DNA from 3 places in the Mesorhizobium sp. WSM2561 genome. Region 3 is predicted to be linked to each of the others. Evidence: predicted binding sites of a transcription regulator. Region 3 holds the regulator's gene; each other region holds the start of a gene.
What was found. Region 3 encodes LexA, which represses DNA repair genes until DNA is damaged. Its sites were predicted from a motif close to TGTTCNNNNTGTGTTCNG; they were not measured.
Positions count from the first base shown of each region.

Region 1: recA (recombinase RecA) is a predicted target of LexA. The motif match lies at 3,816-3,833, and genes of this name have one in related genera.
Region 2: M727_RS0107390 (DNA recombination protein RmuC) is a predicted target of LexA. The motif match lies at 2,334-2,351, and genes of this name have one in related genera.

Region 1 is NZ_AZUX01000023.1:25,324-33,071, forward strand. Features, by position in the region: gene M727_RS0119985 (cysteine desulfurase) at 1-777, shown strand, start outside; gene M727_RS0119990 (SUF system Fe-S cluster assembly protein) at 783-1,175, shown strand; gene sufA (Fe-S cluster assembly scaffold SufA) at 1,265-1,645, shown strand; gene M727_RS0120000 (GFA family protein) at 1,779-2,276, opposite strand; gene M727_RS0120005 (TfoX/Sxy family protein) at 2,367-2,690, shown strand; gene M727_RS0120010 (PfkB family carbohydrate kinase) at 2,763-3,683, opposite strand; gene recA (recombinase RecA) at 3,958-5,055, shown strand; gene alaS (alanine--tRNA ligase) at 5,321-7,748, shown strand, end outside.
Region 2 is NZ_AZUX01000004.1:172,945-180,692, reverse strand. Features, by position in the region: gene M727_RS0107400 (transglutaminase family protein) at 1-529, shown strand, start outside; gene M727_RS0107395 (GFA family protein) at 632-1,036, shown strand; gene M727_RS0107390 (DNA recombination protein RmuC) at 1,041-2,300, opposite strand; gene def (peptide deformylase) at 2,406-2,951, shown strand; gene M727_RS0107380 (hypothetical protein) at 3,046-3,351, shown strand; gene fmt (methionyl-tRNA formyltransferase) at 3,382-4,317, shown strand; gene M727_RS0107370 (N-acetyltransferase) at 4,314-4,823, shown strand; gene truA (tRNA pseudouridine(38-40) synthase TruA) at 4,841-5,599, shown strand; gene M727_RS0107360 (hypothetical protein) at 5,752-6,357, opposite strand; gene dapE (succinyl-diaminopimelate desuccinylase) at 6,360-7,559, opposite strand.
Region 3 is NZ_AZUX01000003.1:196,114-203,861, forward strand. Features, by position in the region: gene M727_RS0105850 (SurA N-terminal domain-containing protein) at 1-1,420, shown strand, start outside; gene trpD (anthranilate phosphoribosyltransferase) at 1,417-2,427, shown strand; gene trpC (indole-3-glycerol phosphate synthase TrpC) at 2,432-3,283, shown strand; gene moaC (cyclic pyranopterin monophosphate synthase MoaC) at 3,350-3,847, shown strand; gene glp (gephyrin-like molybdotransferase Glp) at 3,847-5,052, shown strand; gene lexA (transcriptional repressor LexA) at 5,157-5,909, shown strand; gene M727_RS0105880 (ComEC/Rec2 family competence protein) at 5,903-7,748, opposite strand, start outside.

The DNA of each region.
Region 1 (7,748 bases), on a different contig from region 3:
CTCGGCGTCTTCCATATCGAGGAGTTCGAGAAGCGGCTGAGCGATCGCACCAAACTGGTCGCCATCACGCACATGTCGAATGCGCTGGGCACGGTGACGCCGATCAAGGAGATCGTCCGCATCGCGCATGCGCGCGGCATTCCGGTGCTGGTCGATGGCAGCCAGAGCGCCGTGCACATGCCGATCGACGTCCAGGATATCGACTGCGATTTCTTCGTCTTCACCGGCCACAAGGTCTATGGGCCCTCTGGCATCGGCGTGCTCTACGGCAAGAAGGACATGCTGGAGCGCATGCGCCCGTTCATGGGCGGCGGCGAGATGATCGAGGAGGTGACGCAAGACATCGTCACCTACAACGATCCGCCGCACCGTTTCGAGGCAGGCACGCCGCCGATCGTCCAGGCGATCGGGCTGGGTGCGGCGCTCGAATATATGGAAAAGATCGGCCGCGAGCGCATCGCCGCCCACGAGGCCGATCTCAGGGATTATGCCCATCAGCGGCTGCGCGCCATCAATTCGCTGCGCATCTTCGGCGATGCGCCTGACAAGGGCGCCATCATCTCCTTCGAGCTGCAAGGCATTCATGCCCACGACGTGTCGATGGTGATCGACAGGCAAGGCGTCGCCGTCCGTGCCGGCACCCATTGCGCCCAGCCGCTGTTGAAACGTTTTGGCGTAACCTCCACATGCAGGGCATCGTTCGGCATGTATAACACCAGGGCCGAAGTCGACGCTTTGGCCGATGCGCTCGAAAAAGCGCGAAAGTTCTTCGGATGACGATCATGGATGATGCAGGCCACACCGCTGAGACCACGTCGGAAACGGTAACCAATGAGGTGGTTTCCGCCTCGGCAATTCCCGCCGACGAACTGGCACGGCTGACCGACGACATCGTTTCGGCGCTGAAGACGGTTTACGACCCGGAAATCCCGGCCGACATCTATGAGCTCGGCCTGATCTACAAGATCGACATCGAGGACGACCGCTCGGTCAAGATCGACATGACCCTGACCGCGCCGGGCTGCCCGGTGGCCGGCGAAATGCCCGGCTGGGTGGAGAATGCCGTCGGCGCCGTCGAAGGCGTTTCCGGCGTCGAGGTCAACATGACCTTCGATCCGCCCTGGTCGCCCGACCGCATGTCGGAAGAGGCGCAGGTCGCGGTGGGCTGGTATTGAGGCGCACTTGCGCCAGGCAGAAAACTTCACCATTTTAGGTGAAGACTCATTCCGCAGGCCTTGAACCTGCGTGAACGCGGAGAAAAAGAATGGGACGCTTCGCCGTCATCACGATGACCGAAAAGGCTGCCGACCGGGTGCGCGAGATCGTCGCGACCCGTGAGAATGCGCATGGCATTCGCCTTGGCATCAAGAAGGGCGGCTGCGCCGGCATGGAATATACGGTCGACCTGGTGACCGAGCCCAACACCAAGGACGATCATATCGAGCGCGACGGCGCCCATGTCTATGTCGCGCCTGAGGCGGCGCTTTTCCTGTTCGGCACCGAGATGGATTTCGAGCAGACGACGCTGCGCACCGGCTTCACCTTCCGCAACCCGAACCAGAGCTCGGCCTGCGGCTGCGGCGAATCGGTGGAGCTCAAGCCGGCCGATTTGAAGGCCTTGGCCGAGGCGCGCGCGTCGGCCTGATCTTCCCTTCGCCCCGTTTACGGGGAGAAGGTGGCCCGAAGGGCCGGATGAGGGGCAGAGCCGGCCTCTCCTCTGTGATGCTTGCGCCGCCCCATAGCTTAGCTTCTCTCCCCGTAAACGGGGCGAAGAAATGCTAATCCGCCCACATTCCCGTCCGTTTGTGCCAGTCTGCGATCGATTCCTCGGGATAGACGTCGAAGACCTTGTCGCCCTTGCCGATCACGGGTTCGACCCAGTTCGCCTTGTATTTCAGCATGAGGTGCACCTTTTCAGGCGGTTTCGGCAGGTCTGTGTCGATCGCCGAGGCGAAGGGGTGGACCAGTTCCGGCCAGGTCCGGTCATAGAGCCACAGTGCCGATCCGCATTTCCTGCAGAAATTCCGCTCGCCTGACGAGATCTCGCATTGCGGATGCTCGTCGTCCTCGATCTCGGCCTGGTAGACGCCAAGATTGCGCTTGCCCTTGATTTTCAGCGTCTCGTAATCGGCGCCGAGATTGATGGCAAAGCCACCGCCGCCCTGCTGCTTGCGGCAGATCGAGCAGTAGCACAGCATGAACGGCACCGGCGTGTGGCTTTCCACCTCGAAGCGGACGGCATTGCACCGGCAGGACCCTTTGAGCAGAAGTGGCATGAAAAACTCCGACGAAATTGGCTTTCAACTTGTCAGGATGGTGCCGGTTGCGGCGATGACAAGGGGAAATCCGGATGACATGATCGCGGCATGGACAATGAACGCATCGCCGAACTGTTCGAAGGCCTCGGCCCGGTCAGCATTCGCAAGATGTTCGGCGGCAAGGGCATCTATTTTGATGGCCTTATCGTGGCGATCGTCCTTCGCGGCGAATTGATGCTGAAGGCCGACGCCGAAAGCATGACCGATTTCGCAGAAGCCGGCTGCACGCAGTGGACCTACACCGGCTCACGGCACGGCAAGCTGGTGTCCATGCCGTATTGGAGCATTCCCGACAGTGCTTTCGATGATCCGGACGAGATGGCGGTCTGGGCGCGCCGGGCCTATGAGGCTGGGCTGCGGGCCGGCAAGTAGGTGTGTCCGCTAGCCACTCAGCTTAAGATAATCGCTTCAGGTTGTTGAGGGGCGGCGCCAACATCCAGGATTTCATGCCACGTCGCGCGCCTCGGGCACGAATGCCAGCGCCTCGGCAAAGATAGCGCTCGTGAAGGTGGCGTTCTCGACGGCGAGCATCGCGGCGGCGACGCCTTCGCGCAGCGCCGCGCGCAGCGTCAGGCCGCGCAGCAGGGCGGCGACCGTTGCGCCCGCCACCGCATCGGCGGCGCCGTCCGCGACTTTTTTCGGCGGCAGGATCGAGAAGGCGCCGGCCGCGTCGAAACCCAGCACCGGACCGTCGCCAGCGGTGACCACGCCGCTTTTCAGGCCGGCGCGTCTTAGGCCGTCGACAATGCCACGCTCGTCGGCATCGACGTCGGCGCCGGTAAGCGCGCCGGCGTCGTGCCGGTTCATGAAGGCCATCGCCAAAAACTCAAGCACCGGCGCGAGCCGCGCCGCCTTGCTGGGCGAAACGGCAAGTGCAAACACCGGCTTGCCGGCGGCAAGCGCCACCAGCCGCTCCAGCGCCATCGGCGGCAGGTTGGCGTCGCACAGAACCGCATCGGCGGTGCTGATTGCCTCGCGCACCTTGGCACGGCGGATCTGCTTGGTAAGCGCCAGGTCGTAGAGCGCCATGTCGGCAAGGCCGACGATCAACGCGCCGTCGCCGTCGATTATCGTCGTGTTGCTCGGCGTCGTGCGATCGAGGAACACCACGGACAGATCGGCAATGCCGGCCGCAGCGATGGCGCGCGAGACCGTATCGGCCAGAACATCACCGCCGCGCACCGAAAGCAGCGAACCGGAGACGCCGCGGCGCACGGCGCAGCACAGCGCATTGAAGACGGCGCCGCCGACAGCCTCGCGCATCGTGCCGGGATTCGACGCTGCCGGCACAAAGGCGCCCGACACCTGGCCGCGCCGATCTATATACGCGGCGCCTACTGCCAGGATTGTCGGCGACTTCATCATGCCGGCGAGGAGACCTTTGCTGTTGCCGGGTGGAGACTAGGTTGTCCGGCGGAACCCGGCAACCGGAGGCGCGATTCGGAGATGCCGGCGCGATCCTGCGGGAGACGCGGGATACATCTTGGCGTGAAAGCGCGAAACAAAAAAAGAACAAATCCGGATACCTTTTTGTTTTTCAATGGCTTGTATCCCCTTGCCAGATGAGAACAAAAAAGGTACAAATTAATAAGGATTACGGATTGTCCGGCCTTCATTGACGACCAAGGGGTGATGTATCATGGCTCAGAATTCTTTGCGGCTTGTAGAGGACAAAGCAGTGGACAAATCAAAGGCTCTGGATGCGGCGCTGTCGCAAATCGAGCGTGCCTTCGGCAAGGGCTCGATCATGCGGCTCGGCGCAAACGAGCAGGTCGTCGAGATCGAAACCGTGCCGACCGGGTCGCTTGGCCTCGACATCGCGCTTGGCGTCGGCGGCCTCCCACGCGGCCGCATCGTTGAGATCTACGGGCCGGAAAGCTCGGGCAAGACGACGCTGGCGCTGCACACTGTGGCCGAAGCCCAGAAGAAGGGCGGCATCTGCGCCTTCGTCGATGCTGAGCACGCGCTCGATCCGGTCTATGCCCGCAAGCTCGGCGTCGATCTCGAAAACCTGCTGATTTCGCAGCCCGATACCGGCGAGCAGGCGCTGGAGATCTGCGACACGCTGGTGCGTTCCGGAGCCATTGACGTGCTGGTGGTCGATTCGGTCGCGGCGCTGACGCCGCGCGCCGAAATCGAAGGCGAGATGGGCGATTCGCTGCCCGGCCTGCAGGCCCGCCTGATGAGTCAGGCGCTGCGCAAGCTGACCGCCTCGATCTCGCGCTCCAACACCATGGTCATCTTCATCAACCAGATCCGCATGAAGATCGGCGTCATGTTCGGTTCGCCCGAGACCACGACCGGCGGCAACGCGCTGAAATTCTACGCTTCGGTGCGCCTCGACATTCGCCGCATCGGCTCGGTCAAGGACCGCGACGAGGTCGTCGGCAACCAGACCCGCGTCAAGGTGGTCAAGAACAAGCTGGCGCCGCCCTTCAAGGTGGTCGAGTTCGATATCATGTATGGCGAGGGCGTGTCCAAGACCGGCGAGCTGGTCGACCTCGGCGTCAAGGCCGGCGTGGTCGAAAAGTCGGGCGCCTGGTTCTCCTACAATTCGCAGCGTCTCGGCCAGGGCCGCGAGAATGCAAAACTGTTCCTGCGCGACAATCCCGACACGGCGCGCGAAATCGAATTGGCACTGCGGCAGAATGCCGGGCTGATTGCGGAAAAGTTCCTCGAGAATGGTGGTTCCGAAGGCGGAGACGATGGTTTCGAGGACGAAGCTGGCGCCATGTAGGCTTCGGCAATGGCCGGAGTTTGGCCATGATTCCCGCGCATCACCTCCAGCCTGTGTAATCGAGTTCTGTATTGTTGCGTTCGAACCGCCGGCCTAGCGCCGGCGGTTTGCGTTTCAGCGGTGGCGCCGAGATGACCGGCAAGCCCCGCAAATTGGCCCAGTTCCGTGTTTCTGGACAGGGTGCAACGCGGCGGCTAAAAGGCCATGTCCATTTGCCGTCGGCCGCGCCGACGGCTCTCTCTAAAGCTAAAAGGCAGTGTCATTCATGAGTGGCGTGAACGAGATCCGGTCGACATTCCTCGACTATTTCCGCAAGGAGGGTCACGAGGTCGTCGCGTCGAGCCCGCTGGTGCCGCGCAACGACCCGACACTGATGTTCACCAATGCCGGCATGGTGCAGTTCAAGAACGTTTTCACCGGCCTGGAAAAGCGACCCTATTCGCGTGCCACGACGGCTCAGAAGAGTGTTCGCGCCGGCGGCAAGCACAACGACCTCGACAATGTCGGCTACACCGCGCGCCACCTGACCTTCTTCGAGATGCTCGGCAATTTCTCGTTCGGCGACTATTTCAAGGAGCGCGCCATCGAGCTTGCCTGGAACCTGATCACCAGGGAGTTCGGGCTGAAGAAGGACAAGCTGCTGGTCACGGTCTATCACACCGACGACGAGGCTGCCGGCTACTGGAAGAAGATCGCCGGCTTTTCCGACGATCGCATCATCCGCATTCCGACCTCGGACAATTTCTGGGCAATGGGCGACACCGGACCTTGCGGTCCGTGCTCGGAGATATTCATCGACCGTGGCGAGCACATCTGGGGCGGCCCTCCCGGCAGCCCCGAGGAAGATGGCGACCGTTTCCTCGAATTTTGGAACCTGGTGTTCATGCAGTACGAACAGGTGACGAAGGACGAGCGGATCGACCTGCCGCGCCCGTCGATCGACACTGGCATGGGCCTGGAGCGCATGGCCTCGATTCTGCAAGGGGTCGAGAGCGTCTTCGAGACCGACCTGTTCCGTCACCTGATCGAGGTGGCGTCATCCGCGCTCGGCCGCGGTCCGGATGCCGACACCGTCGCATCGTTCCGCGTCATCGCCGACCATTTGCGTTCGTGCTGCTTTCTGGTGGCCGACGGCGTGCTGCCGTCCAATGAAGGCCGCGGCTACGTGCTGCGTCGCATCATGCGCCGCGCCATGCGCCATGCGCAGCTTTTGGGCGCCGGTGATCCGCTGATGTGGCGGCTGGTGCCGGCGCTAGTGCGTGAGATGGGCCAGGCCTATCCGGAACTGGCGCGCGGCGAACAGATGATCACCGAGACGCTGAAGCTCGAAGAAACCCGTTTCCGCAAGACGCTGGTGCGCGGCTTGGGCCTGCTTTCGGAGGCGACGGAAAAGCTGGGTGCCGGCGACATGCTGGATGGCGAGACCGCCTTCAAGCTCTACGATACCTATGGCTTTCCGCTCGATCTGACGCAGGACGCGCTGCGTCAGCGCAACATCTCGGTCGATCTTGCCGGCTTCACCAATGCGATGGAGCAGCAGAAGGCGGAGGCGCGCAAGAGCTGGGCTGGTTCCGGCGAGGCCGCGACCGAAACAGTGTGGTTCCCGGTGCGCGAGAAGAATGGCGCCACCGAGTTCCTCGGCTACGAGACCGAGCAGGCGGAAGGCCTTATCCAGGCGCTGGTCAGGGACGGCAAGATCGTCGACAGCGCCGCCAACGGCGACGCGGTTGCCGTGGTCGTCAACCAGACGCCGTTCTATGGCGAATCCGGCGGCCAGGTGGGCGATACCGGCGTCATTTCAGGCGAAGGGTTCTTGATCGAGATTTCCGATACGCAGAAGAAGGCCGACGGGCTTTTCGTGCATCTCGGCAAGGTGGCCGACGGCACGGTCGACACGGGCGCGAGCGTCGAGCTGAAGGTCGACCATGCGCGCCGCTCCAGGCTGCGCGCGAACCATTCCGCGACGCATCTGATCCACGAAGCGCTGCGCGAGGTGCTCGGCACCCATGTCGCGCAGAAGGGCTCACTGGTCGCGCCCGAGCGTCTGCGCTTCGACATTTCGCACAACAAGCCGATCTCGCCTGACGAGCTCGAAGAGGTCGAGCGGATGGCGAACGAGATCGTCGTCCAGAACAGCCCGGTCACCACGCGGCTGATGTCGGTCGACGATGCCATTGCCGAAGGCGCCATGGCGCTGTTCGGCGAAAAGTATGGCGATGAAGTGCGCGTCGTATCGATGGGCACGGGTTTGCATGGTGCCAAGGCCAACCGGCCCTATTCGGTCGAGCTATGCGGCGGCACCCATGTCAGGGCGACCGGCGACATCGGTCTGGTGCGCATCGTGTCGGACAGTGCAGTCGCTGCCGGCGTGCGCCGCATCGAGGCGCTGACCGGCGAAACGGCCAGAAAGCATCTCGACGAGCAGGACAAGCGGCTGAAGGCGGCCGCGGCGGCGCTGAAGATTTCGCCGTCCGACGTGCCGGCGCGCGTCGAAGCGCTGCTCGACGAGCGCAAGAAGCTCGAGAAGGAACTGATCGAAGCGCGCAAGAAACTGGCGCTGGGCGACCGCTCGCCAGCCGGTGTGCCTGCGGAAAACGAGACCATTGCCGGTGTCGGTTTTCTCGGCAAGGCGGTATCGGGCGTCTCGCCAAAGGATTTGAAGCCATTGGCAGATGCCGGCAAGAAATCGCTCG
Region 2 (7,748 bases), on a different contig from region 3:
ATTGCTGTTCCTGCTGCCGAGCCGCTATTGCGAGAGCGACGTGCTGGCGAGCGAGGCGTGGCGGCTGTTCGGCCACTCACCGCTCGGTATTCCACGCGTGCAGGCGGTCTGCGATTTCGTCCACAACCACATCATCTTCAACTACGGCAACGCGCGGCCGACGCGCACGGCGACAGAGGCCTATCGAGAGCAAAGCGGCGTTTGCCGCGACTTTGCCCATCTCGCCGTCGCCTTCTGCCGCGCCTTGAACATCCCGACGCGCTATTGCACCGGCTACATCAGCGACATCGGCCTGCCGAAGCCTTGGTCGGACATGGACTTCGCCGCCTGGATGGAGGTCTACCTCGGCGGTCGCTGGCATGCCTTCGATCCGCGCAACAATGCGCCGCGCATCGGCCGCATCCTGATCGCCTCCGGCCGCGACGCAGCCGATGTGCCGCTGACCCATATTTTCGGGCCGGGCACGCTGGCCGGTTTCAAGGTCTGGACGGAGGAAGTCATCGAACAGGCGTCGACGCAGCAGCCTTGAACCAGCGGATGGTTTGCCGCGTTGTGAATGCCTGTGTGGAGCTTCGGCGGCTGCGCCGTTAAGCTCCAACACGTCGAGGCGCGGCTGAAGGGAGGAACGAAGATGAAAATCGACGGCGGGTGCCATTGCGGCGCCATTACCTACGAGGCGGAGGTCGATCCGGACAACACCAGTATTTGTCACTGCATCGATTGTCAGCAGCTGACCGGAACAGCGTTTCGGGTGACCGTGCCGGCGCCGGAGGAGCGCTACCGGATCACCAAGGGCACGCCGAAGATCTACATCAAGACCGCAGCGAGCGGCGCCAGGCGCGCCCAGGCCTTTTGCGGCGAGTGCGGTACGCACCTCTATGCCACGTCGGTTGGCGACGGGCCGAAAGTCTATGGCATCAGGGTCGGCACGGCGCGGCAGCGCGAACAACTGATCCCGAGAAAGCAGATCTGGCACCGCTCGGCGCTGCATTGGCTGCCGGAGTTCGAAGGCACAATGATCGTCGAGGAGCAGTAGCCTCTCAGTCGTCGCCTTCGACCACCCTTAGCCTCAATTGGCCGGTCTTGGAGTCGGCGACGCGCGCACCCGCTTCGGTCTTCGCGTTGGCCGCCGATCCGGCGTCGCCTTCCGCCGGCTGCGCGCCGAACTCCAGCGCCTCGATCTTCTGGCCGCGCTTGGTCACCTTCGACGTCGAGACGAGAATATCGTCGATATCCTTGGCCGACTGGCCGAAATGGCTCTGCAGCTTGCGCACCCGCTCGTCAAGGCGCGAGACATCCTCCATCAGCCGGATGACTTCGCCCTGGATCAAATGCGCCTGCTCGCGCATGCGGGCGTCCTTGAGAATCGCCTGGATGACCTGAATCGACAGCATCAGCAGCGACGGCGAGACGATGACGATGCGAGCGCGGTGCGCCTTGTGGACAATCCCCTCGAAATTCTCGTGGATCTCGGCGAATACCGATTCCGACGGCACGAACATGAAGGCGGTGTCCTGCGTCTCGCCCTGGATCAGGTATTTGTCGGAAATATCGCGGACATGCACCTCGATATCACGCCGAAACGCTTGTGCGGCGACCTTCTGCAAATCGACGCCTTCGGCGGCACGGATGGCATTCCAGGCTTCCAGCGGAAACTTGGCGTCGATGGCGAGTGCAGGCGCGCCGTTCGGCATCTTCACCAGGCAGTCGGGCCGGCTGCCGTTCGACAGGGTCGCCTGGAATTCATAGGCGCCGTGCGGCAGGCCGTCGGCGACGATCGCCTCCATGCGCGACTGGCCGAAGGCGCCGCGCGTCTGTTTGTTGGAGAGGATTGCCTGAAGTTGCACGACCTGGCTGGCGAGCGACTGGATGTTGCCTTGCGCTGTATCGATGACCGCCAGCCGCTCCTGCAGTTTGGCGAGGCTTTCATGCGTCGATTTCGTCTGCTCGGTCATGGTCTGGCCGAGACGGCCGGTCATCGCGTCGAGACGCTGGCCGATCGACTGCGTGAGTTCGGCCTGCCGCGCCCCGAACACTTCGGCGATGGCGCCCATGCGGCCCTGCATCTCGGCCTGGCTTGCCAGGATGCCGGCCATCCGCGCCTCGGCGTCGCGGGCGTGGTCGGCGGCTTCCGCGGCAGCCACCGCACGCGCCTTGGCCGAGCGCCAGAGCGCGACGACGAGCGCCACGAACAGGCCCAGGAACAGGACCGCGCCGAATGCCAGCACGTGGCCGAGCGTGATCGTGGTGGCGCCGAGCCGGGCGATCGGTTCGGACAGGATGGTGGTCAGGTCGTTCATATCGGACAGCATAGATGATTCGGCCTGACGACACAGATCAAAACGTGAACGCCGCTGCAAATGCCCCGGTTGACGCTTTTCGTGCGAGGTCTTAGGTGAGACGCCATGTCGATCAAGCCGCTCATCATCCTTCCCGATCCCGTCCTGCGCCAGGTTTCGAAACCGGTCGAGCGCGTCGACGGCGCCTTGCGCAAACTGGCCGACGATATGCTGGACACGATGTATGATGCGCCGGGCATTGGTCTGGCGGCGATCCAGATCGGCGAACCGCTGCGCATGCTGGTGATCGACCTCGCCAAGGAAGACGAGCCGCCGGCGCCGCATGTCTTCATCAATCCCGAGATTCTTGAGAGCGCCGATCAGCGCTCGGTCTACGAGGAGGGGTGCCTGTCGATCCCGGATTACTATGCCGAGGTCGAGCGCCCTGCCGCCGTGCAGGTGAAATATCTCGATCGCGACGGCAAGCTGCAGGAGATCGAGGCCGAAGGGCTGATGGCGACTTGCCTGCAGCACGAAATCGACCATCTCAACGGCGTTCTGTTCATCGACCACATCTCGAAGCTGAAGCGCGACATGGTGGTGAAGAAGTTCAAGAAGCTCGCCAGGGACAAACCATCAGGCAGCAAGGCGCCGGGTAAGTTAGTGGGATAGGGCGATACTCGCGCAGTTTGATGCTGAACCTTTCGAAGATGTTGGCGGGACAGCGCCCCTCTACCCTGTTCCAGATCAGGAAATGGAGACGCCTATGAGCGACATGCTGATCAGAAATATTCCCGAACCCTTGAAGCGGGAAATCGAGCAGGCGGCGCGTAAGAGCGGCCAGAGCCTGTCGGGCAAGGCGATAGCTCTTCTGCCCGAAGGCATGGTCGCCGAAAGGCAAGCCAGGCTGGAGCCGGGTCTTTCGGCATGGGACGCTATTCGCGCCACTTTCGCTGCTGAAAACGCAATTGGCGATGAATTCGCCAAGATCATGAACGAAATCGAAGCAGAAAGGAAACGCGACTTCGGTCGCCGACCCGCAAAGTTCGCGACTTCGACTGAGCCGACTTAACGGCCAGACGAAGACCGGACCCGGAACAAAATGCCCTTGCGCGTCATCTTCATGGGTACGCCCGAATTCTCGGTGCCGACGCTGCGGGCGATCGCGGATGCCGGACATGAGATTGGAGCCGTCTACACTCAGCCGCCGCGCGCCGCCGGTCGCCGGGGGCTGGAACTGACGCCGTCGCCGGTGCAGCGCGAGGCCGAGCGGCTGGGCCTCGAGGTGCGGACGCCGGTGTCGCTGAAGAACGAGACCGAGCAGCAGGCGTTCCGCGCCTTGCGGGCCGATGTCGCCGTCGTCGCCGCCTATGGATTGCTGTTGCCCAAACCCATTCTCGAGGCGCCGCGGCTCGGCTGCCTCAATGGTCACGCGTCGCTGTTGCCACGCTGGCGCGGCGCCGCCCCTATCCAGCGCGCCATCATGGCCGGCGATACCGAGACAGGCATGATGGTGATGCGGATGGAAGAGGGCCTGGACACCGGCCCGGTGGCGATGGCCGAAAAATGCGCCATCGGCCCCGATATGACGGCCGGCGAACTGCATGATCGGTTGATGCACATTGGCGCCGCGCTGATGGCGGAAGCGCTGGCTCGTCTGGAACGGGATGCCCTGACTTTTACCGCACAGGCGACGGAGGGGGTGACCTATGCCAAAAAGATCGATAAAGCGGAGACGCGCGTGGACTGGACGCGGCCTGCTGGCGAAGTCCACGATCATATTCGCGGCCTGTCGCCCTTTCCCGGCGCATGGTGCGAGATCGAAATTGGCGGCCGCCTGGAGCGGCTGAAACTGCTTCGCTCGACGCTTTCGCAAGGCGCGGGCGAGCCGGGAGGAATTCTCGACGACCGGCTGACGGTCGCCTGCGGATCAGGCGCGATCAGGTTGGTCGAAGTTCAACGTGCGGGCGGAAGGCCCATTGCCGCGCAGGAATTTCTGCGCGGGGCCAAGCTCGAAAAAGGAATGAAATTCTCATGAGCATGATGTCGATACGCGCGGCGACGCCGCGGGACCGCGAGGCGATCCGCCTGGTCGAGGAACACGCATTCGGCCAGCAGGCGGAGGCCGGACTGGTCGACGCGCTGGTCAGCGGCGGCGATGCCGTCGTCGAACTGGTGGCGGAAGAAGATGGACAGGTGGTCGGCCATATTCTGTTTTCGCGGCTTTACGTGCAGAACGGCGGCAAGAGCTTTCCGGCAGTGGCGCTGGCGCCTCTGGCGGTCGAGCCGTCATTCCATGGCACCGGCATCGGCGGTGCGCTGGTCCGCGAGGCGCATATCCGCCTGAAGGATGCCGGCGAGGTGCTGGCGGTGGTGCTTGGCGATCCCGCATATTATGGCCGCTTCGGCTACAGTCACGCGCGCGCCGAAAAATTCGAAAGCGAGTTCCAGGGCGAAGCGATGCAGGCGCTGGTCTGGGGCGAAGCGCCTGAGACCGGCAAGCTGGTCTACGCTTCGGCTTTCGGCACCGCGCTCGCCGCCTAACCTCATCCTTCTTAGGAATGCCGCGTTTTCGCCTCGACATCGAATATGACGGCAGCCTCTATGCCGGCTGGCAGCGCCAGGCAGACCAGCCTTCGGTGCAGCAGGCGATCGAACAGGCGATCGAGAAATTCTGCGGCGAACAGGTCTCGCTGCGCGGCGCCGGCCGCACCGATGCCGGCGTCCACGCGACCGGTCAGGTGGCGCATGTCGATCTCGTCAGGGCGTGGCCTGATGACAAGGTTCGCGATGCCGTCAACGCCCACCTGCAAACGGCCAAGGCGCGCATCGCCATCCTCAAGGCGGCTGTGGTGCCGGATAGCTTCGATGCGCGTTTCTCGGCGATCGGCCGCCACTATCTCTACCGCATCGTCAACCGGCGCGCGCCGGCGGCGCTCGACAAGGGCAAGATCTGGTGGGTGCCGAAGCGGCTCGACGCCGAGGCCATGCACGAAGCGGCAAAGGTGCTGCTGGGGCGGCATGATTTCACCACGTTCCGCTCGACCCAGTGCCAGGCCGACAACCCGGTCCGGACGCTCGACCGGCTGGATGTCAGTCGGCTGGGTGACATGATCGAAGTGCGAGCCTCGGCGCGCTCGTTCCTGCACAATCAGGTGCGCTCGATGGTCGGCTCGCTGAAGCGCGTCGGCGAAGGCGGCTGGACAATTGCCGATCTGAAGGCGGCGCTCGACGCGCGCGACCGTGCAGCCTGTGGCCAGGTGGCGCCGCCCGATGGGCTTTTTCTCGTTGGGGTAGATTATCCGAAGGCGTCCCGATGACGCGGCTAGATGTGCCGATCAGTCAGCGTCACTAGGCTAGGTCGTCCTGCCAATCGGCCCAGCCGTAGAACACGCGCACAATCACCACGCGCTCGGACTCTACAATGAAGGCGATGGTGACGCGGCGTGTGAATCCGATGATGCGAAGCTATTCAAGTCCCGGTTCCGCTCGGCGCACCGATGCCGAGCAGGGCCTGCAGCGCGAACAGAACGACCAGCGACGCCACGAACATTCCGGCGAAGACAGCGCTGCCGACAGCCGCGCCCCTGCCGATGGCAACGTTTGTCATCCGCCAGGTCAGGATCATCGACAGCGCGAACAAAAGCAGCGACGCCAGTACGGCGAACTCGTTGGTGGACGGCAGGAAAAGCCTGATCAACGCCGCTGGCAGCATCATCCAGGCGATGATCGCCGACGCCCAGTTGCTGGCGACGACATAGTGGACGAAGCGCCCGCCGATGCCGGCGCGCGGCGCGACGAGGGCAAGGCCGACAAGCGGCAACACCCAGACGCCGATGTCGACTGTCGCCAGACGGATCAGCATGCTGAAGCGTCCGGCGAATGCATTCGGATCGCCGATCTCGTTGGCGAGGCCGACCCAACCGACGATCAGCGCCGGTGCCGCGACGACGATGGCGAAGAAGGAATTCCAGAAACCGTCGGCCGAAAGGTCGAACTGGCGCAGCCCATCGGCCTTGCCGAGCATCAGTCGCCAGGCGCCGTTGAGCGAAGCATAGGTTTCATCCGACGAAAGCATGATTACGATGCGCCTTGCTCGAACCAGTCTTCGATGAAGCGCAGATAAATCTGCGTCAGCGTCTCGAGGTCGGCAAGTGCGACGCGTTCATCGACCATGTGCATGGTCTTGCCGACCAGCCCGAACTCGACCACCGGACAATAATCCTTGATGAAGCGTGCGTCGGAGGTGCCGCCGGAGGTGGAAAGCGCCGGCTTCCTGCCGATCACCGCCTTGACCGAACCGCTGAGCGCTTCGATCAGCCGCTCGTCGCGGGTGAGGAAGACGTGGCTCGGCCGGTCGCGCCAGGCGAGTTCGTAATCGACCGGTGTCGTCTTGCCGGCCCGGTATTTCTTTCGCTTCGCCGCCTTGTCGAGACGGTTGTGGATTTCCGCCTGGATGGTCTCGGCGGTCCATGTGTCGTTGAAGCGGATGTTGAAGGCGGCGGTCGCCTTTGCCGGAATAACATTGGTGGCCGGATTGCCGACGTCGATCGAGGTTACCTCCAGATTGGTCGGCTGGAAGTCCTTGGTGCCCTTGTCGAAGACTGGGTGCAGCAAGGCTTCGACCAGCGTCATCAGGCCGCGCACCGGATTGTCGGCAAGCTGCGGATAGGCGGCGTGGCCTTGGCGGCCGTTGACGATGATGCAGCCGGACAAAGAGCCGCGCCGGCCGATCTTGATCATGTCGCCCAGCGCATCGGGATTGGTCGGCTCGCCGACGATCGACGCATCCCATTTCTCGCCCTTGGCGACCGCCCATTCGAGCAGCTTTGTCGTGCCGTTGATGGCCGGCCCTTCTTCGTCGCCGGTGATCAGCAGCGAGACCGAGCCTTTCAGGCCGCCTTTCGACTCGAGATGGCGCGCCACGGCGGCGATGAAACAGGCGATGCCCCCCTTCATGTCGACGGCACCGCGACCGAACATCTCGCCCTTGGCGATCTCGGCAGCGAAAGGCGGATGCGTCCATGAGGTCTCGTCGCCGACCGGCACCACGTCGGTATGCCCGGCGAACATCAGGTGCGGACCGTTGCCGGAGCGCCGCGCATAGAGATTTTCGATATCGGGCGTGCCGTCCTCCGAGAACACCGGGCGCTCGACGGAAAAGCCGAGTGGTTTCAGCATTGTTTCCAGCGTGCTCAGTGCCCCGCCCTCGATAGGTGTCACGGAGGGGCAGCGGATGAGGGCGGCGAGATTTCCAGCGGGATCGGTCGGCAACGTCATGGGCAAAAGCGTTAGTCGAAAGCGCAAGGCCTGTCACGGCCAGACATAAGGGCCAGCCATCCCGCCGACACTATGGTTTTCATGGCGTATTGTCGCAGGCCTGATGCATGTCGCCCAAAAGGCATGGCCCTGGGCTTGACCGGTGCGGGCGCAGCGGTTTTGGGCAAATGCGCATAAAACAAACAAAGG
Region 3 (7,748 bases):
GGTGGCTGTGCGCCAGCAGATCGTCGAGGCGGTTTCGGACGGCCTCAAGGCCCCGAATACGTTCTTGAAGGCGGTCGCGCTCTATCGTGGCGAAGACCGCACCATCGACTATTTGACGTTGCCGAAATCGCTGGTCGAGCCGATCGAAGCGCCATCCGACACTACGCTTTCGGCCTATTTTGAGGAAAACAAGAAGACCTATGCGGCGCCCGAATACCGCAAATTCTCCTATGTCAGGCTCGAGCCGGAAGACATCATGGATGCGAGTGCCGTGACCGACCAGCAGGTCAGCGACGACTACAACAAGAACAAGGGGCGCTACACCACGGCGGAAACGCGCACCATCGAACAGCTCGTGTTCAAAACGCCCGATGCCGCGAAGGCCGCGCTCGATTCACTCAAGACCGGCGCGACATTCGACAAACTCGTCGCCGCCGAGGGCAAGACGCAGGCCGACACGCTGCTCGGCACGCTGTCCAAGGACAAGATCGCCGACAAGGCGGTGGCGGATGCGGCGTTTGCGCTCAACGTCAACGAAGTCAGCCCGGTCGTTCAGGGCGCCTTCGGTCCGGTGCTGCTGCGCGTCACCGAGATCAAGCCCGAAGTGGTGAAGCCGCTGGCCGAAGTGGCCGCCGACATCCGCAAGGACCTGGCGCTGGGCGAGGCAAGCCGCATTCTGCTCGACGTGCATGACAGTTACGAAGACAGCCGCGCTTCGGGCAGCACGCTCGAGCAAGCGGCCGAAAAACTGAAGCTGAAGGTCGTCACCGTCGACGCGATCGATCGCACCGGCCTGAGGCCGGACGGCGCCATCGTCAAGGATCTGCCGGAATCGCCGGAGCTGATCAAGGCGGTGTTCGATGCCGAACCCGGCACCGAGAATCCCGACCTCACCACTGCCAACAACGGCTTCGTGTTCTACGAGGTGGATTCGGTCACGCCGGCCCGCGACCGCACGCTGGATGAAGTCCGCCAGAAGGTGGTGGCCGACTGGACGGCGGCGGAAACGACCAAGCGGCTCACCGCAAAAGCGCAGGAGCTCGAAAAGCGTCTCGAGGCCGGCACTACGCTCGACGTGATCGCGAGCGAGCTCAAGCTTGAGAAGCAGACCAAGCGCGGCGTCAAGCGCGGGGCGGACGACGCCGATTTCGGCAAGGAAGGGGCGGCTGCGATGTTCGGCGAAGGCGAAGGCGGGACCGGATTGATCCCCTCGCCCACCGGCGACGGACAGATCCTGTTCAGGATTGCCGAAGTGTTCGAGCCTGCCGGAGCCGACGCCAGCTCGGTGCCGGACGACGAGCAGAAATCGTTCACCGCCGGCATGTCCGACGACCTGCTCGACCAGTTGGTGGCGCAGCTGCAGACGCAATATGACGTTCGCATCGACCAAACCGCCGTTGCCCAAGCCCTGACCAGATGAGCGCGCTCAAGACCCATATCGCCAAGGTCGCCGCTGGCAGCTCCCTTTCCTTCGAGGAAGCGCGCGATGCCTTCGACATCATCATGTCGGGCGACGCTACGCCCGGCCAGATCGGCGGCTTCCTGATGGCGCTGCGCGTGCGCGGCGAGACGGTGAGCGAGATTTCCGGCGCCGTCGCCACCATGCGCGCCAAGATGCTGCGCGTCGACGCGCCGGCTGGCGCCATCGACATCGTCGGCACCGGCGGCGACAATTCGCACAGCGTCAACATCTCGACCGCATCCGCGTTCGTCATCGCCGCCTGCGGCGTGCCGGTGGCCAAGCACGGCAATCGCGGACTGTCCTCGCAGACCGGCGCCGCCGACGTGCTGACCGCGCTTGGCGTCAAGCTCGACATCCCGCCGGAAACGATCGGCCGCTGCATCCACGACGCAGGCGTCGGCTTCATGTTCGCACCGGCGCATCATCCGGCGATGAAGCATGTCGGCCCGATCCGCGCCGAGCTCGGCACCCGCACAATCTTCAACCTGCTTGGCCCGCTCTCCAATCCGGCTGGTGTCGTCAGGCAGATGGTTGGCGTCTTCTTGCCGGAATGGATCATGCCGGTGGCCGAGACGTTGAAGGCACTGGGCGCCGACCACGCCTGGGTCGCCCATGGCGACGGCTATGACGAGATCACCACCACCGGCGAAACCCAGGTCGCCGAACTGGTCGGCGGCGAGATCCGCAGCTTTACGCTGACCCCGGAAGCGGTCGGGCTGAAGCGGCATACCAAGGACGAGTTGCGCGGCGGCGATGCCGCCTACAACGCCCAGGCGCTGCGCGACATGCTGGGCGGCGCTGCCGGCGCCTTTCGCGATACGGTGCTGATGAACGCCGGCGCCGGACTGGTGGTGGCGGGAAAGGCGACGACGCTTGCCGATGGCATGGCGACGGCGGCGCAAGCCATCGACAGCGGCCGGGCGCTAAAGGTGCTTGACCGGCTGGTCGAGATTTCAAACGGATAGCGCCGTGTCTGATATCCTGCGCAAGATCGAAGCCTACAAGCGCGACGAGATCGCGGCGGCGAAGGCGCGGGTGCCGCTTGCCGAAATCAAGGCACGGGCGAGGGCTACCGATGCACCGCGCGGCTTTCTCTCGGCCCTTGAAGCCAAACGCAAATCCGGCAGTTTCGCGCTGATCGCCGAGATCAAGAAGGCGAGCCCGTCCAAGGGCCTGATCCGCGCCGATTTCGATCCGCCGGCGCTGGCCCAGGCCTATGCCAAAGGTGGGGCTGCCTGCCTGTCGGTGCTGACCGATGCGCCGTCTTTCCAGGGGGCGCCTGAATTCCTCACCGATGCGCGCAGCGCCGTGACATTGCCGGCTTTGCGCAAGGATTTTCTGTTCGAGCCCTATCAGGTGTTCGAGGCCCGTGCGTGGGGCGCGGACGCCATCCTGATCATCATGGCGAGCGTCGATGACGCCGTGGCCAGGGAACTCGAAACGACGGCTTTCGAGCTCGGCATGGACGCGCTGGTCGAGGTGCATGACGAGGCCGAGACGGAACGCGCGCTGAAACTGTCGTCGCGGCTGATCGGCATCAACAACCGCAATCTCCGGACATTCGAAACCAGCATCGAGACGTCGGAGCGGCTCGCGGCGATGGTGCCGGCCGACCGGCTGCTGGTCAGCGAGAGCGGTATTTTCTCGCACCAGGACTGCCGCAGGCTGGAACGGAGCGACATTGGCACTTTCCTCGTCGGCGAGAGCCTGATGCGGCAACATGACGTGGCCACTGCGACGCATCTGCTTTTGACGGGCAAGGCGCCCGCCAATGCATCTGCCCGAAAATCGGAATCGATGTTCGGAGAGCATGATGCATAGATACAAAGCCCTAGAGCGTGCTTTGGGCGTCCAAACGGACGCACGTCGCTCCAGGGTGACCTGACGATGTCCGCCGCCCTCACCCATCTTGGCGCGGAAGGCGAAGCCAATATGGTCGATGTCGGCGACAAGGCGGAGACGACCCGCACGGCAATCGCCGAAGGTCTTGTCTCGATGCGGCCCGAAACGCTGAAAATGATTCTCGACGGCGATGCCAGGAAAGGCGACGTGCTGGGCACGGCGCGCATCGCCGGCATCATGGCGGCCAAGAGGACGCATGAGCTGATCCCGCTCTGCCATCCGCTGCTGTTGACCAAGATATCGGTAGACATCGAACCGGACGCGAAGCTGCCCGGCCTGAAGGTCACGGCGCTGGCCCGCGTCACCGGCAAGACCGGCGTCGAGATGGAAGCGCTGACCGCCGTCTCGGTCGCCTGCCTGACCATCTATGATATGGCCAAGGCGGTCGATCGCGGCATGGCGATCTCCGGCATCAGGCTGGTGGAAAAGACCGGCGGCAAATCCGGCGACTACAAGGCGGACGCCCAGGGGGCAGGCCGATAATGGCGCTGCTTGCGGTCGCCGAGGCGCTCGAGCGCCTGCTTGCGGATGCTGCGCCCTTGCAGGCTGAAAGCGTCGCCCTGATGGACGCCGCCGACCGCGTGCTGGCGGGGCCGCTCATCGCGCTCCGCACCCAGCCGCCATTCAACGCGTCAGCCATGGACGGCTATGCCGTGCGGGCCGACGATGTCGCGTCCGTGCCCGCGAGACTTTCGGTGATCGGCATGGCGCCGGCCGGACGAGGCTTTGCCGGAACAGTCGGCCCGGCGCAGGCCGTGCGCGTCTTCACCGGCGCGCCGCTTCCCGCGGGCGCCGACACCATCGTCATCCAGGAGAATGTCCGCGACCTCGGCGGCGGCATCGTCGAAGTGACCGCGCCGACGGTTGAAGGCCGCAACATCCGCCGCCTCGGGCTCGATTTCTCGCAGGGCGACGCGCTGCTGGAGAAAGGCCGCCTGCTTGATCCGGCGGCATTGTCGCTGGCGGCGTCGGCCAACCACCAGCAGGTCCGCGTGGTGAAACGGCCGCTGGTCGCCATCATCGCCACCGGCGACGAATTGCTGCCGCCGGGCAGCGACCTCGGCCCCGACCAGATCATCTCCTCCAATGCCTATGGCGTCGCCGCCGCGGCCCGCTCGGTCGGCGCCAGCGCACTCGATCTCGGCATCGCCCCCGACCGCAAGGAGGCGATCGCCGCGCTGGTGAGAAAAGCGGTCGACGCAGGCGCGGACGTCATCGTCACGCTGGGCGGCGCCTCGGTCGGCGACCACGACCTCGTCCATGACGTGCTAACCGGCGAAGGCATGGCGCTCGATTTCTGGAAAATCGCCATGCGGCCCGGCAAGCCACTGATGTTCGGGCGGCTGGGCGCCATCCGCTGCATCGGCCTGCCCGGCAATCCGGTGGCCAGCCTGGTCTGCACGCAGCTCTTTCTGAAGCCGCTGCTGGCGCGGCTCGGCGGCCGCGCCTTCCGCCAGGACATGCGTCAGGCGCGGCTCGGCGCCGCCATGCCGGCCAACGATCTCCGGCAGGACTATGTACGCGCGGTGGTGAAGGAAGAAGCCGGCACGCTTGAGGCAACGCCGTTCAGTATCCAGGATTCCTCGATGCTCAGAATGCTGGCCGACGCCAACGGACTGGTCGTGCGCGAGCCATTCGCTCCCGCAACCGCAGCGGGCGCCGCCTGCAGCGTGCTGATGCTACGCTGAACAAAACGTCAACACATTCATTAAACTTTAAATGGTTGCGGAACACAACTGGAACAGATAGTGTTTGTTCTGGGTTTGTTTTTCTGATTCTGTTGGGGGTCGCGATGCTGACACGCAAACAACATGAACTGCTGATGTTCATCCACGAGCGGCTGAAGGAAAGCGGCATTCCGCCCTCGTTCGACGAGATGAAGGAAGCGCTCGACCTCGCCTCCAAATCGGGGATCCACCGGCTGATCACGGCGCTGGAGGAACGCGGTTTCATTCGCCGCCTGCCCAACCGCGCCCGCGCGCTGGAGGTGCTGCGCCTGCCCGATTCGATCGCGCCGGGCCTCAATGCGGCGCGCAAATTCTCGCCGAGCGTCATTCAAGGCAGCCTTGGCCAGGGCGGGCTTGGACAGGGCGGCCTCGGACGCCAGATCAAGCCGGCGCCTTCGCGCATGCGTGCGGCCGGCAATGACGACGACGTCGTTGCCACCGTCTCCATACCGGTGATGGGCCGCATCGCTGCCGGTGTGCCGATCGACGCCATCCAGCACCAGACGCATTCGATCTCGGTGCCACCGGACATGATCACCGGCGGCACGCACTACGCGCTGGAGGTCAAGGGCGATTCGATGATCGAGGCCGGCATCTTCGACGGCGACACGGTCATCATCCGCAACGCCGACACCGCCCAGCCTGGCGAGATCATTGTCGCTCTGGTCGACGAGGAGGAAGCGACGCTGAAACGATTCCGCCGCAAAGGTGCCTCGATCGCACTGGAAGCCGCCAATCCGGCCTACGAGACGCGCATCTTCGGGCCGGACCGGGTCAAGGTGCAGGGCAAGCTCGTCGGACTGATCCGGCGTTACTGAACGGCAGGCTTCTTGGGTTTCTCGGCCCTGAGGTACGGCGGCAGGCCCCTCGCCTCGCGCGAAAACCGCCGCTGCTCATGCCAAGGCCTATATGGCTGTCTGACGGCAAAACGGATTTCTGCGCGCGTCGTCGCCGATAGCGGATCGAAGAAGACGGCGGCACTGCCCATGCGAGCGAGCTGCCGTTTGGTGACGACGAGAACCAGCGGGTTGCGGCAGGGTTTGTAATAGGCTGTGGCATCGTCGATGACGATCAAATCCGCAAAGGCACAGGCCGGCCGCGCGGTTTTACGGTTGTCGGCGAGCGCGATGAGCGCGCCGGACGGATGCCGGGCCAGGCACAGGCCGGCAGTGCAGGTGAAAGGCGCTCCCGGCGGCAGGTCGGCCGGATCGGCGATGTCGAACCGCACATCTCCTTTTTCGAATGTCTCCGGCTCGACGATCGTTGTTGAAACCAGCGCATGTTTCCAGTTGTCGGTGGTGAATTCGTTCGAACGCACCCGGTTGACGGCAAGTTCGCCGCCGCCGATCGGCAGCGCCACCAGATGCGCATCCTCCGAGATCAGCACGTCGGGGGTGCGCGTCTCGGAAATCGTCAGCAGGCCGGCGAGCGCAAAGGGAAGTGCCGCAAGCCGCAGCCACGTCGTCGCCATCGTGGCGATGACCAAGGCGACCGTCACCAGCAGAACCGATTGCAACGAAATCAGGCCGACTGCATCGACCGGCGAACGCTCCGAGATCCATCCCGAAATTGCAATCATCGCCGTCAGGCCCTTGCCCATCATGTAGAGGAAAGGGCCGTCGAGGCCGAAAGGCATTGCCAAGGCGCTGAGGACGGCCAGGAACATGACGATCGTGACGATCGGCATGACGGCCAGATTGGCGAACAGGCTGAGCGGCGAGACGCGCTGGAAGTGCCAGATGGCGAAGAGCGCGGTGGCGCTGCCGGCAATGATGGAGGTCATTGCGATGGTGCCTGCCCCAGCGACGAGCTTGCGCGTGACGAAAGCGGCCGGTGACCGTCGCTGTCGCGGCGCCTTGGCCTTGTCGGCACGAAAGGCGGACCAACCGGCATAGGCGCCCACGAGAGCCGCAGTCGCAGCGAAGGACATCTGGAAGCTTGCGCCGACCACCTCGTGCGGCGACACGACGATGACGGCGATGGCCGAAATCGCCAGGTTGCGCATGGTGAGTGCCGCCCGGTCGAACAGCACGGCGACAAGCATTACCGCCAGCATGATGAAGCTGCGTTCAGCCGCGACCACGATACCGGAGAAAATCAGATAGGCAGCGATGGAGACGAGTGCGGCAGCAGCCGCATATTTCTTGACCGGCCGGCGCGACGAAAAGTCGGGAAATAGCGCAAAGGCGCTGCGCAGCAATCCCATGACGGTGCCGGCGACAAGCGCCATGTGCAGGCCGGAAATGGAGATGATGTGGTAGATGCCGGTGCGCCGCATCGATTCGTTTATCTCTTCGGGGATGCCGGCACGCACGCCGACGATCAGCGCAGCGGCAATCTCCCCCTCGGCACCACCGATGCTGTCCCTGATATGGTCGGCGATGGTTTCGCGCGCCTTCTCGATCGACGAAGAAAGGCGTGCGGTTAACGGTGCATCTTCGGAGACGACGATCTTTGGACTGCCGAGGAAAAAGCCACTGGCACCGATACCGGCGAAATAGCTGTCAAAGGAAAAGTCAAAGCTGTCCGGTCTGACCGGGCCAGTCGGAGGCAGAAGCCTCACATAGCCGGTTGCCACCGAGCCTGCGGTCATCTCAGCGGGAATCTTGCGTGCCGACACCCTGACACGTTCGGGTGCATAACGCAGTGTCGGCCGG